2 regions of the Burkholderia sp. AU33423 genome follow, and region 2 is predicted to be linked to the other one. Evidence: predicted binding sites of a transcription regulator. Region 2 holds the regulator's gene; the other holds the start of a gene.
The links. Region 2 encodes FliA, which starts transcription of late flagellar genes. Its sites were predicted from a motif close to CTAAAGTTTNNNNNNNNNNNGCCGNTA; they were not measured.
Positions count from the first base shown of each region.

Region 1: CFB50_RS05580 (DUF4088 family protein) is a predicted target of FliA. The motif match lies at 3,660-3,686, and genes of this name have one in related genera.

Region 1 covers NZ_NKFH01000004.1:613,930-621,912, reverse strand. The annotation lists gene fdxA (ferredoxin FdxA) at 212-535, shown strand; tRNA gene CFB50_RS05610 (tRNA-Asn) at 639-714, shown strand; tRNA gene CFB50_RS05605 (tRNA-Asn) at 790-865, shown strand; gene CFB50_RS05600 (CreA family protein) at 985-1,470, shown strand; gene CFB50_RS05595 (AraC family transcriptional regulator) at 1,533-2,432, shown strand; gene CFB50_RS05590 (AzlC family ABC transporter permease) at 2,536-3,303, shown strand; gene CFB50_RS05585 (AzlD domain-containing protein) at 3,300-3,638, shown strand; gene CFB50_RS05580 (DUF4088 family protein) at 3,799-4,584, shown strand; gene CFB50_RS05575 (hypothetical protein) at 4,708-5,109, opposite strand; gene CFB50_RS05570 (RNA-binding S4 domain-containing protein) at 5,380-5,598, shown strand; gene norM (multidrug efflux MATE transporter NorM) at 5,734-7,122, shown strand; gene fumC (class II fumarate hydratase) at 7,278-7,983, shown strand, end outside.
Region 2 covers NZ_NKFH01000002.1:236,983-244,965, reverse strand. The annotation lists gene ahcY (adenosylhomocysteinase) at 1-841, opposite strand, end outside; S-adenosyl-L-homocysteine riboswitch at 874-988, opposite strand; gene CFB50_RS01175 (RNA polymerase sigma factor FliA) at 1,097-1,831, opposite strand; gene CFB50_RS01170 (nucleotide-binding protein) at 1,854-2,672, opposite strand; gene flhF (flagellar biosynthesis protein FlhF) at 2,665-4,410, opposite strand; gene flhA (flagellar biosynthesis protein FlhA) at 4,407-6,509, opposite strand; gene flhB (flagellar biosynthesis protein FlhB) at 6,506-7,705, opposite strand.

The DNA.
Region 1 (7,983 bases), on a different contig from region 2:
CGCTCCGGACGCACCGCCCGTTCCGGCGTACGCGCGACACGCACTGCCGCTGGCGCGCCCCTTCAGCGCCCCCTGCGAGGCCCCCATAAACTAATCACGAAACGATATAAGCCGGATAGCCGACCACGCCATGCGGGTTTTGCGCTTCAGTTACAATGCCGGTTTTGGCGCAACCGCCACCCCATATATACCGCCAAGCAGGAGCGTTTTAATGACTCACGTTGTGACCGAAGGCTGCATCAAGTGCAAATACACGGACTGCGTGGATGTGTGCCCGGTGGATTGCTTCCGTGAAGGTCCCAACTTTCTCGCCATCGATCCGGACGAGTGCATCGACTGCGCCGTGTGCGTCGCCGAGTGCCCGACCAATGCGATCTATGCCGAAGAAGACGTTCCGGGCGACCAGCAGCAGTTCACCGCGCTGAACGCCGAGCTGGCGAAGGACTGGCCGTCGATCACGAAGACCAAGCCGGCACCGGCCGACGCGGACGAGTGGAAGGACGTGCAGGACAAGCTGCACCTGCTCGAGCGCTGATCGCGCAGCGGCCGCAGAAATTTTTTTGTGCGCCGCGGCTCAAAAGTGTTGACGACCTGATCAACGCTCCATATAATCTCGTTTCTCTGCTGTTGTTGTTTGTTCCCCGATAGCTCAGTCGGTAGAGCGCCGGACTGTTAATCCGTAGGTCCCTGGTTCGAGCCCAGGTCGGGGAGCCAAAAGCGCAAAGGCCCGTTGAAAGTGGACGGGCTTTTTGCTGGTAGACAAACAAGCATGCAGATGTACCGATTTATTCCCCGATAGCTCAGTCGGTAGAGCGCCGGACTGTTAATCCGTAGGTCCCTGGTTCGAGCCCAGGTCGGGGAGCCAAATAGCAAAAGGCCCGTCATTCGACGGGCCTTTTGTTTTTCCGGTCCACCATTCCGCTTTCATCGCCCGGTCGCGCGCATGCTAGAGTCTCTGTCCCGCATTCGCATCCGGTTCCGTCGATGAAGCACCGCCTCCTCCGCTCAGCCCTCTTCGCCCTCCTGCTTTCCGCATTCGCCGCGGCACCGCTCGCGCACGCGGAGGAAGTCGGCAGCGTCAACACCCATTTCCGCGTCACGGGCTCCGATCGCGTGGTCGTCGAGGCGTATGACGATCCGATCGTGAACGGCGTGACCTGCTACGTGTCGCGCGCCCGCACCGGCGGAATCAAGGGCACGCTCGGCGTCGCCGAGGATCCGAGCGAAGCGTCGATCGCATGCCGGCAGGTCGGCCCGATCAGCTTCAAGGAGCCGCTCAAGCAGCAGACCGACGTGTTCAGCGAGCGCATGTCGTTCATCTTCAAGACCCTGCACGTCGTGCGCGTGGTCGACGTCAAGCGCAACACGATCGTCTACCTGACCTACAGCGACCGCATCGTCAGCGGCAGCCCGAAGAACGCCGTCACTGCGGTACCGATGCCGGCCGGCACGACGATTCCGGTCAAGTAAAGCCCGCGCCTGCCGGGCGCGCGAGCGATACACTGTCGATTCGACCGCTTCCGCGCCCGATCATGTCCGCCACCCGCCTTCCCGACTCCGCACGCTACTGGCGCACGCCGCTGCTGCCGGACGCGGATCTCCTCACGGCCACCTATCGCGATCACACCTTCGCACCCCACTGGCACGACGCGTACACGATCCCCGTGATTCTCGAAGGTGCGGAACGCTACACGTATCGCGGCAGCGGCTATGTCGCCGAAACCGGCTCCGTGCCCGTCATCAATCCCGGCGAGGTGCATACGGGGTCACGCGCGGCCGATGAAGGCTGGTGCTATCGCGTCAGCTACATGCCGGTCGAATTCATTCGCGAACTCACCTGTTCGATCGCCGGCCGCCCCCAGGATGCCCCGTGGTTTGCGCCCGACGTGATTCGCGACGCCGATCTTGCGGCCCGGCTCACGCTGGCGCACCGGATGATGGAGGCCGGCAGCGAGCGCGCATTGCCCTTGCAGACGCACCGGCAGCCGGCTCATGATCCGGCGAGCGGCGCACCGCGCATCTACGATCCGCTCGCCGCCGAAACGGCGATGCTCGACGCGTTGTCGACGCTGATCGTGCGCCATGCCGACGCACTGCCGCGACCGGCGCCGCTCGCAGCGGACGAACCGCGCGTCGACGCGATGCGCGAGCGTCTCGCTGCCGACCTCGTGTGCACGGTGACGCTCGACGAAGTCGCGCAGGCGGCCGGCCTGTCACCGTTCCACGCGGCGCGCCTGTTCACCCGCACGACCGGCATGCCGCCGCATGCGTGGCGCAACCAGTTGCGCTTGCAGCGCGCGCTCGCGCCGCTGCGCGCGGGCGTGCCCGTCGCCGACGTCGCGGCAGCCAGCGGCTTCGTCGACCAAAGCCACTTCACACGGCATTTCAAACGCATGTTCGGCGTGCCGCCCGGGCGCTGGCAGGCGAGCTGACGCGCAGCGTCCGACCCGCCATCGCGATACCGCCGGCATCGCCCATCCGGCGAGCGCAAGAACATACAAGCCGGCACACCCCCTGCCCGCTATCCTCCAGCTCATGGAGGAGCATCCTTTGAATCCGATACCCGCATCGCCTGCCCGCCGTCCATTGAACGAATGGCTCGACGGTGCGCGCGACACGATCCCGATGATGATCGGCGCCGCCCCGTTCGGCGTGATTTTCGGCACGCTCGTGGGCGGCGGCCCGCTCGCCGCATGGCATGGCGCGCTGATGTCGCTCGCCGTGTTCGCGGGCTCCGCGCAGTTCATCGCGCTCGGCCTGATCGCGGGCAGCGCGAGCTTCGTCGTCGTGCTCGCGACCACGCTGATCGTGAACCTGCGTCACCTGCTGTACAGCGCGACGCTCGCGCCCTATGTCGCACACCTGCCGCTGCGCTGGCGTGCGACGCTCGGCGCACTGATGACCGACGAGGTGTTCGCGGTCGCCTATGCGCACTACCGGCATTTTCCGCCGGGCGCGATCGGCCCCCACTACTTCTTCGGCTCGGGGCTCGCGATGTACCTGAACTGGCAGGTCTGGACGCTCGCGGGCATCGGCTTCGGCGCGGCATTCCCGGGCCTGCAGTCGCTTGGCCTCGATTTCGCGATGGCGGCGACCTTCATCGCGATCGTCGTCCCGCAACTCGGCACGCTGCGCTATTTCGCGGCAGCCGTGACGGCCGGCACGCTCGCGTACTTCTGGCAGGGCTGGCCGTACAAGCTCGGGCTGCTCGGCGCGGTCGCGGCCGGCGTCGCGATCGGTGTCGCGCTCACGTTGCTGCACGAACGCACGCGCGCCGGCTCGCGCACGGAGACCGCATCGTGAGCTACGCGCTGCTGATTCTCGGGATGGCCGTCATCACGTACGCGATCCGCTCGACGCTGTTCCTGTTCGGCGAACGGCTGACCTTCCCGCCGCTCGTGCGGACCGCGCTCGGCTTCGTGCCCGTCACCGTGCTGACCGCGATCATCGTGCCGATGGCCGTCTCGCCGCACGGCGGCGCGGCCGAGCTGACCTGGCGCAATCCACAGCTCGTCGGCGCGCTCGCCGCCGTGCTCGTGTCGGCCGCCACCCGCCGCCCGCTCGTGACGATCGCGGCAGGGCTCGCGGTGTTCTTTTTCTGGCAAGGGGTCGTGCTGCCCCACTGGCTGCCCGCCTGAGCAAACGCTCGGTCACGCGCGCTCAAGTTTCCGCCCGGCACGCCGATAAAGGGAATGAATACCCGCCACCGGCCTCGGCGCGCACGGTCAGTCGACGCTGCGCCCGTCCCGGTGCGCCGTGCCGGCCGCCGGCTTGCACGGGCCGCCATCGAGACGATTCATGGGCCAGATCACCCTTTCCCTCAAGGACGACACGCTCGAGTCCCTGCGCAAGGACTACGACGCGTTCGTCCGCGTGTCGCTGAAACTCGACCCGCAGTTCGCGACGCCGTCGTTCGAGGATTTCCTGCGCGCCAAGCTGCTCGACAACATGGTGCCGCTGACCGAACACGCGGTGCAGCGGATGCTGCAGGGCGGCCAGTACGCGTGGGCAAAACGCACGCTCGACAAGGAATTTCCGGACGTCGTCGCGATCCTGATGCGACAGGCCGGCGAATTCGGCTTCGGCTTCGCGTCGCGCTCCGAATGGACCCCCGACGAACTCGCGAAGGCTTGCCGCGACTGGGCGAAAGCGATCGTCGCCGAAGCGCAGGGCGACCCGTCGCTGATCGATCCGCTCGCCTCGCAGATCAAGGGGGCGGCGCAAGACATCCAGACGCTCGAGGAACTGATGCAGACGCCTGCGTGGCGGCTCGCGGAATCGCTGCGACAACGGGTCTACGAGGCCAAGCTCGCGTGCGAGATGAGCGTCGGCAGCACCGCGCGCGACAAGCTCGGCGAACTACGCGGGCTGCTGCGGCTCGGGCTCGCGCACGGCTCGTTCCAGAAGCAGGAAGCGCAGCAGATCATGGAGTACCTGCGGCTGCTGAAGCCGGAGATCTTCGTCGAGGAACCGTACGACGTCTTCGCCCGGCTCGCCGCGTGGCTGCGCAGCGTATTCACCCCGACGGCCGCACGGCCGGCGCAGGGTCAGCAGGGCCAGGGGCAAAGCCAACGGCGGCCGTAACGGCGCGCCCGATCGCATCGACAGATGAAAGCGGCCCGGTTCGCGCCACGCGAACCGGGCCGTCGGATGGCCACCGTCGCGACGCGCCGTCGAGGACGAGCGTCGCGCGGCGCCGGCCACCGCTTACTGCGTGGCGCCCTGGGCCGATGCACCGCCTTCCGCGCCGACCGACGCACCGCCTTCGGTCGCTTCGCCAGCCTTCGCCTTGGCCGAACCGACATGGCTCTTGGCCGACTTCGCGGCATGCTTCGTGTGCTTCTTGGCCGAGTGGACGGCCGACGACGCCGACTCCTTCGCGCCATCGGCTGCCGCGCCGACTGCATCGGTTGCGCCGCCTGCCGCATTGCCCGACGCGTTCGCGCCCGCGCCGCCCTGCATGCCGGCACCGGCACCTGCCGCCGGCGTCTGCGCCTGTACGCCGGCACCGGCTGCGCCCTGCACCGCCGTGCCCGTCTGGGCAAATGCGGCCGAAGTGGCGAACGCCGTCAACGCGGCACCGATCAGCATCGTACGAATCTTGGACATGGCAATTCTCCTCAGGAAGTTGTGAGCCCGAACCGCAGCGATGCGGTCCGTTGCGTCCCCCGCCGCAACACGCAGCAGGTACGACAGAAGACCCGCGGCCCGCGCGGCCGGTTCTCGAATCTCTCAGACTGTTACCCACCGTTTCATTTGCTGACGAATGGCTCACACTCCCTAACAACTGCGGGCGGCGGCCGACCGCGCTCGCGCGCCGGCCCGCGGTGCCGTATGATGCGAGGCGATTCCTCCCGCGCTTTGCGCACCTTCTTCGTCATGCCCAATCTGGATTTCACGCTGACCGGCGAATACGTCGAGCTGCACAACCTTCTCAAGATCACCGGCCTCGCGGACAGCGGCGGCACCGCGAAGCTGATCGTCGCGTCCGGCGCGGTGAAAGTCGACGGCGCGGTCGAGCTGCGCAAGACCTGCAAGATCCGCGCGGGCCAGGTCGTCCTGCTCGGCGACACGCGCATTGCCGTGCGCGAAGCCTAGGGCCGACGGTTCCCCCTGCCTGCGACATGGCCATCGGCGCGCGCGTTCGACACCGTTCGAATAAAGCCGTAAGCTAACCGTCTCTCAAAATAAATACATATAGCGCGGGCCCGCACCCGCGCGAGCGCCCATTCCATGTCGCATTCCGGTCTTACGCGGACGGCCGCCGCGCCGCCGTCCCTGTCCAGTCATGCCGCCGATACCGCGCGCCTCGCCGCGCCGCTCGCGATCGCGCAGCTCTCGCAGATGGCGATGAGCGTCACCGACACGGTGCTGCTCGGCTCGCTCGGCCCCGATTCGCTCGCGGCGGGCGGGCTCGGCGCGAACTTCTTCTTCGTCATCGTGACGGTGCTGCAAGGCGTGCTGTCGTCGGTCAGCGTCAGCGTCGCGCATGCGCGCGGCGCGAAGGCCGATGAGCGCGTCCCGCACATCTACTGGACCGGCTTCGCGCTGTCCGTGCTGCTCGCGATTCCGGCCATCATCGCGCTGTCGCTGTCCGAACCGATCCTGCTGATGTTCCACGAGCCGCCGCTGCTCGCGCATCACGTCGGCGAATACACCGGTATCCTGCGCTTCGCCGCGCTCGGCAGCCTGATCGGCGTCGGGCTGATGCGTGCATTCCTGCCGGCGATCGGCGCGGCGCGCCGGCTGCTGTGGGTATCGATCGGCGGTGTCGGCGTCAACGGGGTGCTGAACTACGGGCTGATCCACGGCGCGTTCGGGCTGCCGCGCCTCGGCTTCCTCGGTTCGGCCGTCGCAACGACGATCACGATCTGGCTCACCGCATTCGCCCTGATCTGGCTGCTCCACGGCCGGCAACGCTTCCGCCATTTCGTCACGGCCGCACGCCCGAAGCTGCCGATGATGGGCGAACTGATCGGCATCGGCTGGCCCGTGGCGATCACATACGGAGTCGAGTCGACGCTGTTCCTCGCCACCGGCCTGACGGTCGGCGTGCTCGGCGCGACGTCGCTGGCCGCCCACCAGATCGCGCTGAACGTCGCGTCGGTGGCGTTCATGGTGCCGCTCGCGATCGGCCAGGCCGCCAACGTGCGGGTCGGTTACTGGGTCGGCGCAGGGGCGCCCGTCGCCGCGCGGCATGCCGGCTTCGTCGCACTCGGCCTCGGTGTCGCGTTCATGACGCTGTCGGGCATCGTGCTGATCGTCGCGCCCCATGCGATCGTCGGCCTGTACCTGAACCTCGACGATCCGGCCAACGCGGCCACCGTGTCGCTCGCCGCGTCGCTGCTCGGCATCGCCGCGGTGTTCCAGATCGTCGACGGCGCGCAGACCGTCGGGTCGGGTGCGCTGCGCGGCCTGAAGGACACGCGCATCCCGATGCTCGCGGCGACCCTCGGCTACTGGGGCATCGGCTTTCCGACCGGCTACTGGTTCGCGTTCCACGTGGGCCTCGGCGCCCGCGGCCTCTGGTGGGGCCTCGCGGCCGGCCTCGCCAGCGTGGCCGTGCTGATGGCGTGGCGCTTTCATCTGAAAAGCGCGTCGCTCGTGACGTCGTCGCACTGAGCGCGACAAGACGCGAAATCCGGGCCGGCGCTATGCTAGTCGGCTGAACACCTCGAGACGCCGCGCAAGCGGCGCGACTGCCTCACGATACGTCTGATTACGTCTGATGCCGCGCGACCACGCGCGGCCTTTCCCCTTTTCTGGAGGAGTGGATCATGAACGAAGCAGTTCGGATGGAACGCGATACGTTCGGCGAGATCGCCGTGCCGGCCGACCGGCTCTGGGGCGCGCAGACCGAGCGCTCGCTGCAGAATTTCCGGATCTCGACCGAGAAGCAGTCGCCCGAGCTGATCCACGCGCTCGCGATCGTCAAGCGCGCGGCGGCGGCCGTGAACCAGTCGCTCGGCGTGCTGGCCGACGACAAGGCGCGCGCGATCATCGACGCGGCCGACGAGATCATCGCCGGCAAGCATCCGCGCGAATTCCCGCTCGCCGTGTGGCAGACGGGCTCCGGCACGCAGACCAACATGAACCTCAACGAGGTGATCGCGAATCGCGCGAGCGAACTGATGGGCGGCGAGCGCGGCGAAGCGCGCAAGGTTCATCCGAACGACGACGTGAACCGCGGCCAGTCGTCGAACGACGTCTTCCCCACCGCGATGCACGTCGCGGCCGCGTACGCGATCGTCAACCACCTGCTGCCGGCGCTGCGCACGCTGCGCACGACGCTCGATGCGAAGTCGAAGGCGTTCGCCGACATCGTGAAGATCGGCCGCACGCACTTGCAGGACGCAACGCCGCTCACGCTCGGCCAGGAGTTTTCCGGCTACGTTGCGCAGCTCGACCAGGGCATCCGTCACGTCGAATCGGCGCTGCCGCACCTGTACGAACTCGCGCTCGGCGGCACCGCGGTCGGCACGG
Region 2 (7,983 bases):
CGGTCGCGCCCAGGCCGCGCAGCGATTGCGCGCAGCCCTTGCCCACGTCGCCGTAGCCCGCGACGACCGCGACCTTGCCCGCGATCATCACGTCGGTCGCACGCTTGATGCCGTCGACCAGCGATTCACGGCAGCCGTACAGGTTGTCGAACTTCGACTTCGTGACCGAATCGTTCACGTTGAACGCCGGGAACGGCAGGCGGCCGTCCTTTTCCATCTGGTACAGGCGGTGCACGCCGGTCGTGGTTTCTTCGGTCACGCCCTTGATGTGCGCGAGGCGCGTCGAGTACCAGGTCGGGTCCGCGTCGAGGTGCTGCGCGATCGACTTGTACAGCGCGACTTCTTCCTCGTTGGTCGGCTTAGCGATCACCGAACGGTCCTTCTCGGCCTTCGCGCCGAGGATCAGCAGCAGCGTTGCGTCGCCGCCGTCGTCCAGGATCATGTTCGCGAATTCACCGTTCGGCCATTCGAAGATGCGGTGCGAGAACTCCCAGTATTCGTCGAGCGATTCGCCCTTGAACGCGAACACCGGCGTGCCGGCTTCGACGATCGCGGCAGCGGCGTGGTCCTGCGTCGAGAAGATGTTGCACGAGGCCCAGCGGACGTCCGCGCCGAGCGCCTTCAGCGTCTCGATCAGCACGCCCGTCTGGATCGTCATGTGCAGCGAACCGGCAATGCGCGCGCCCTTCAGCGGTTGCTGTGCCTTGTATTCGTCACGGATCTGCACGAGGCCCGGCATTTCGGTCTCGGCGATGTTCAGTTCCTTGCGGCCCCAGCCGGCCAGCGCCATGTCGGCGACGACGTAATCGTTGGTAGCTTTGGAATCGATAATGGCGTTCATCACGCCCTCCTTTCTAAAAAGTTTCTAGATTGGTGACGTGAGCGCCGTTCAGGAAGCGGGGCCGACGCGGTTGTGCCGCACGACTGCTTGGTGAAGCCTTCCGAGCCTGGCGGACACAGGAGGTCCGTCGCAACGCTCCTCGGAAAGCGGAGAGGATTGTAGCAAATCGGCGCGCGGAATGCGCAAGCATGCACACATACGGCGCGCACCCGGCACCAGCGCGCGGCGCCGGCGCGCGCGGCCGTCAGGAAAGGGTCAGGACTCCGCGCCGACCCACGCCTGTTCGCGCAGCCGTGCGCGCAGGCGCGCGACCGCCTGGCTGTGCAGCTGGCACACGCGCGATTCGCTCACTTCGAGCACCGCGCCGATCTCGCGCAGATTCAGACCCCGTTCGTAGTACAGCGACATCAGCAGCTTCTCGCGCTCCGGCAGCCGCTCGATCGCCTCGACGAGCGCTTCGCGCAGGTGCTCGTCGAGCAGCGCCGACAGCGGATCGGTGTGATCGACGCGGTAGCGGTCGAGGAACGGTTCGTCGTCGGCCGCGCGGTCGAAATCCTCGTAATAGATCAGCTGGCTGCCGTGCAGGTCCTGCAGCATCCCCTGGTATTCGTCGAGCGGCATGTTCAGGTGCTGCGCGATCTCGGTCTCGCTCGCCGAGCGGCCAAGATGCTGCTCGACCTGGTGCACCGCGTGCTCGACCTCGCGCGACGTCTTGCGCAGGCTGCGCGGCAGCCAGTCGTTGCTGCGCAGCTCGTCGAGCATCGCGCCGCGGATACGCTGCGTCGCGTAGGTCTCGAACTGCGCGCCCTGGTCCTCCTTGTAGCGGCCGGCCGCGTCCATCAGGCCGATCATGCCGGCCTGGATCAGGTCGTCGAGGTCGACGCTCGCCGGCATCTTCGCGACGAGCTGCAGCCCGAGGCGTCGCACGAGCGGCGCATATTGCGCGAGCACGTCGGCCTGGGACATCTTTCCTTGAGCGTTGTACATCATGGCTCTCTCCTTCCGGTGGCGCTCATGCGGCGTGGGCCGCCCCCGCCTCATACGACGGCTTGCCGCCCGCGTGCACGGCGCGGCCCGCACCCGGACGCGGGCGCATCGGCCAGTACAGCAGGTCGGCGGCAATCTGCCGGTAATCGCGCGCGGCGGCCGACGACGGGAACGCGTCGACCGCGGCACGCGTCAGTTCGCGCGCATGCTCGACGAGCGGATCGGCGCTCACGCAGCCCGCGTCGGCGATCGACACCGTCAGGTAGCGGCTCGCGACGCCCGCGAGGTTGTCGAACGCCGTCTTCGCGTCCGCGTGGCTGCCGACGTGATTGGTCAGCACGCGGAACTGCGCGAACGCGTGCGCAAAATGCAGCCGCTTCATGCACGCATACGCCTCGGTGATCGCCTGCGCGGCGACCCGCGTGACGACCAGCACGTCGTGCGCTTCGCGTGCGAGCGCCGAGAACGAACCGTCGGCGCCGAGCTGCGCGTCGACGAGGACGATGTCGGCCGGCCCGTCGATGAAATCGCTCAGCTGCGCGTCGGTGTAGCCGGTGCGCGCGAGCCGCGCCGCGGCGCACAGGCCGAAGCCGGCCGCGACCCGCGCGCGCTCGCCGTCGCGCAGCCACGCGCCCGCCAGCGTCGCGCTGGCCGAATGCACGTCGGCACGCTCGTCGACGACGAGCACATCCTTGCCGAGCGACGCGAGCGCCGCCGCCAGGTTCACGACGGTGGACGTGCAGCCGACACCCGCCGGCCCGCCCGCCACCGCGACGATGCGTGACGCGCGCCCGGCCAGCAGGCGCCGCAGCCCTTCGGCCTGGTCGATGATTTGTTTATCCAAATCGCACCTCGTGCAGCTCGGCGGTGGAACGTGCGGTCAGTGCGGAAAGCAGCGTCGGCATGTCCTCGTCTTGCGGCACGAAGGGCGAGCCGTCGCGCGGTACACAGAACGCGCTCTTCAGCAGGAATTTGGTCGACGCGACGTACAGGTTCTCCGGCACTTTCTGGCCGGTCGACACGTAATGGATCGGCAGCTTGTAGCGGATCACCGTGTCGAGCACGCCGCCGAGGTGGGTCGCCTCGTCGAGCTTCGTGAGGATGCAGCCGGCCAGGTCCGGGTGCTCGCCCGCGCTGCGGTACGCCTGCACGACTTCGTTGAGCGTGTCGCCGTGGCTGGTCGCGTTGAGCAGCAGCAGGCGCTGCACCGGCGCATTCGCCCCGTGCAGCATCGCGATCTGGTCGGATACCGCGCGGTCGCGCTGGCTCATGCCGATCGTGTCGATCAGCACGATGTGCTTGTTGCGCAGCTCGGACAGCGCGAGCGCGAGGTCGCCCGCATCCTTCACCGCGTGCACGGGCACGCCGAGGATCTTGCCGAAGATGCGCAGCTGCTCGTGGCCGCCGATCCGGTAGCTGTCGGTGGTCAGCAGCGCGACCTTGCTCGCGCCGAAGCGCATCACGCAGCGTGCGGCCAGCTTCGCGGTGGTGGTCGTCTTGCCGACGCCCGTCGGCCCCATCAGCGCGAACACGCCGCCGCGCTCCATCAGCGCATCTTCGCTGTCGAGCACCGGCAGGTTCGACGCGAGCACCGACCGCGCCCATTCGGCGGCCTGTTCGAGGGTCTGCGCGCCGTCGCCGGCCGGCATGTTGTCGACCAGCATCCGCACGAGCTGCGCGGAGAAACCGGCCGCGAACAGGTGCTTCGTCAGCGCGCCGTGCACGGCGCTGCGACGCTGGCGGTCGTGCCACATCAGGCTGTCGAACTGCTCTGCCATCATCCCGCGCAGTTCGCCGAGCTCCTGCATCACCGTATCGTTGACGATCCGCTCGATGCGCGACTTCACGGCATCGGCCACCGCGGTGGCCGCGTCGGCGGACAGGCGCGTGCGCTCGGCCGCCATCGCGGCATGCATCGCGCTCGTGTTCGTGTCGGGCGCGCGGGTGGCGGCGGCCGGCATCCGGCGTTCGGCGTCGCGCACGATGTCGCGTGCCCAGTTGGGCGGCGTCGCGCTCGCGGCGGCCTGCGGGGCAGGCGCGCTCGCTTGCGGCGCGGCGGGCGTCGCCTGCGCACGCGCCATCAGCGCGTCGCGCTGCTGCGTCAGGCGCTTCGCGTGCTCGACGAGCCACGGCGCGGGCTCGGAGGCCGCGGCCGGCGTGGGAGCGGCGGAAGACGGCGCTGCCGCAGCCGGCGCGTCCTCATCGAATGCCGAAGGTTGCGCCGTCGCCTCGTCCGCGTCGGCGCTTGCACCGAACACCGACGAGAACACGTCCGGCAGCCCGCCTTCGCCTGCTGCGTACGGATTGACCGTCGGGCGGGCCAGCGCCGCACCCGGGCGCGACACGATGCCCGGCACGGCGGCAGCCGGCACGGATTCCGGCGTGCGCGACGCGGCGATGCGCGGACGCGCCGCGGCCGGCGGCGTCACGGCGGCCAGGTCCGAATCTGCCAGGGCGACGATTTCCACGCTGCCGTCATCGAGCGTGCGGTTCGACAGCACGACCGCGTCGGCGCCGAGCGCCTCGCGCACCAGACGAAGTGCGTCGCGGCTCGTTGCGCCGGTGAATTTGCGAATGTTCAAGCGGAACCCCCGATGACGTTAACGACTTTGATCGTGCGTGTGTCCGGCACTTCGGCATACGACAGCACTTTCAATTGCGGCAGGCTGCGGCGCAGGAAACGCGCGAGCATCGCGCGCAGCGCGTGCTGCACCAGCAGCACGGGCGGCAGCCCGAGATTCTGTTGACGCAGCATCGCCTGTTGCGTGCCGGTCAGAAGGTTGTGCGCGAGGCCGGGTTCGAGGCCCGGGTTCGCGCCGGTGGCGAGCGCCTGCGACAGCACGCGCTCGAGATTCGAGTCGAGACCCATCACCTGCATCTCGCCGGCGCCCGGATACCACTGCTGCGTGATCGCGCGGCCGAGCGACAGCCGCACCGCGGCCGTGATCTCGAACGCATCGCCGCGGCCCGCGTGTTCGGACACCGCTTCGAGGATCGTGCGCATGTCGCGGATCGGCACGCCTTCCTCGAGCAGGTTCTGCAGCACTTTCTGCAGCGTGGTGAGCGAGATCGTCTTCGGCACGAGGTCCTCGACGAGCGACGGCGCATCCTTGCCGGTGCGCTCGACGAGCGACTGCACTTCCTGGCGGCCGAGCAGCTCGGCCGCGTGCTGGACGACCAGATGGTTCAGGTGCGTCGCGACGACCGTGCTCGCGTCGACCACCGTGTAGCCGTACACCTGCGCCTGTTCGCGCATCGCGACGTCGATCCACACGGCCGGCAGCCCGAACGCGGGATCCTGCGTGACGGCGCCGGGCAGCGCGGCAGTCACCTGGCCGGGGTTGATCGCGAGCCACTGGCCCGGGAACACTTCGCCGACGCCGATCTCGACGCCCTTCAGCGCGATCCGGTACGCGTTCGGTCGCAGCTCGAGGTTGTCGCGGATATGGATGACCGGCGGCAGGAAGCCGATTTCCTGCGCGAATTTCTTGCGGATGCTCTTGATGCGCTTGAGGAGTTCGCCGTCGCTGTTCTTGTCGACGAGCGGGATCAGGCGGTAGCCGACTTCCAGCCCGAGCGGGTCGATCAGTTGCACGTCGTCCCAGGTCGCCTCGTGGCTGTCCGACGGCAGCGCTGCGGGCGGCGCGATGTCGGTCAGGTCGCCGGCCGCCTTGCGGGCCGCCGCGCGCTTGGTCTGCGTGCGGGCCAGCCAGATCGCGCCGCCGCCGAGTGCGAGGAACGCGAAGTGCGGCATGCCCGGGATCAGGCCCATCAGCACGATGATCGCGCCGGTGATGTTCAGCACGCGCGGGTTCGTGAACAGCTGGCCGGTGATCTGCGTGCCGATGTCCTCGTCGGTCGCGACGCGCGACACGATCACGCCGGCCGCGGTCGAGATCACGAGCGACGGGATCTGCGCGACGAGGCCGTCGCCGATCGTCAGCAGCGTGTAGTTGGTGCCGGCGGCCGCGAACGTCATGTCGTGCTGGACCATCCCGACGATCAGCCCGCCGATCACGTTGATCGCCATGATGATCAGGCCGGCGATCGCATCGCCGCGCACGAACTTCGACGCGCCGTCCATCGACCCGTAGAACTCGGCTTCCTGCGACACGGCCAGGCGGCGCTTGCGCGCCTGCTCTTCGTTGATGAGGCCCGCGTTCAGGTCGGCGTCGATCGCCATCTGCTTGCCGGGCATCGCGTCGAGCGTGAAGCGCGCGGACACTTCGGCGATCCGCCCCGCGCCCTTCGTGATCACCATGAAGTTGATGATCATCAGGATCACGAACACGACGATGCCGACCGCGAAGTTGCCGCCGACCAGGAAGTGGCCGAACGCCTCGATCACCTGGCCGGCCGCGTCCGGGCCCGTGTGGCCTTCGAGCAGCACGACGCGCGTCGATGCGACGTTCAGCGACAGGCGCAACAGCGTCGAGAACAGCAGCACGCTCGGGAACGCCGCGAAGTCGAGCGGCTTCATCGTGTACATGCTGACGAGCAGCACCATCACGGACAGCGCGATGTTGAACGTGAACAGCAGATCCAGCAGCATCGGCGGCAGCGGCAGGATCATCATCCCCAGGATCATGCAGATGAGGATCGGGCCCGCGAGCGCGCGCAGGTTCGTGCCCGCGAACGGGTTCGGGCGCTTCGCGAACAGGCCGGTGGTCGGGGTGCTCATGCTGCGGTCCCTTGCTTGCCGAGGGTGTCCTCGGCTTCTTCACGTTCGTCGTCGGCGGCGACCGACGTCCCCTTGTCGAGTTCGGCCGGCACCTCCAGATCGACCGGCATCGCCGGGAACGCGCCGCCTTCCGAACGGAAGCGCTTGAGCTGGTAGACCCACGCGAGCACTTCGGCGACGGCCGAGTACAGCGAGCCGGGAATCTCGCGTTCGAGTTCGACGTTGTGATACAGCGCACGCGCGAGCGGCGGCGCTTCGAGCAGCGGCACGTTGTGTTCCGCCGCGAGTTCGCGGATGCGCGCGGCGACGAGGTTCACGCCCTTCGCGACCACCTTCGGCGCGCGCATCTCGCCGTCCGTGTATTGCAGCGCGACGGCGAAGTGCGTCGGGTTCGTCACGACCACGTCGGCCTTCGGCACGGCCGCCATCATCCGGCGGCGCGCGATCGCGCGCTGCTGCTGGCGAATCCGCCCCTTCACGTGCGGATCGCCTTCGTTCTCGCGATGCTCGCGCTTCACTTCTTCCTTCGTCATGCGCAACTTCTTGTCGTACTGCCAGATTTGGTAAGGCACATCGAGTGCGGCCACCACCAGCATCCCGGCGACCGTCGTGCCGCAGCACACGGCGATCAGGTGCAGCGCATCGGGCAGCGCCACGCCGAGCGGCTGCGTCGCGAGGGCGAGCAGCTCGTCCTTGCTGCGCCAGATCGCGATGCCGCCGATGCCGCCGACGACCAGCGTCTTCGCGAACGACATCCCGAGCTGGATCGGCCCCTGGATCGAGAAGATCCGGCCGAGGCCCGAGATCGGGTTCAGGCGGTCGAACTTCAGCTCGAACGTCTTCGACGAGATCAGCCAGCCGCCGAGCGCCATCGGCGCGAGCAGCGCGGCGACGCCGGTGAGCGCGAGGATCGGCAGCAGCGCGGCGAAGCCTTCGAGGCTCGCGCTGCCGGCCGCCGACAGCATCCGGTTCGTGTCGAACGCGGTCGCGCGATCGAACGTGAACGCGCCGCGCAGCATCGCCTGCAGATGCCCGCCCGACGGGCCCGCAAGCAGCCACGCGCCGTAGAACCCGGCCGCGAGCAGCGCGAACGAAGCCAGCTCGCGCGAACGCGCGACCTGCCCCTCCTCGCGCGCCTTCTCGCGGCGCCTGGGAGTGGCGGCTTCGGTCTTGTCGAGATCGCTCTCGTCTGCCACGGGGCCTCCAGTCGGGTACGGCGGAATGCCGCTTTCCAGTGACACCGATTATTCATGGAGGCGTCAAACGCCGATCGGTCGAGCAAAGCCGGGAAAGGGGGGTATTTCGGGGAATCGGGAGAGCCGGCGCGAACGGGGCTGGACGGGAGACGGAACGGTGTGCGGCGCGGCGGAAAAACGTGCCGATCGTTGCGATCGCAAGGTGTCGGCTCCGGACGAAGCGACGACGACGACGTGAAGCGGGGAAAAGGCGAGGAAACGGTGAGGCAGTGAAGCGT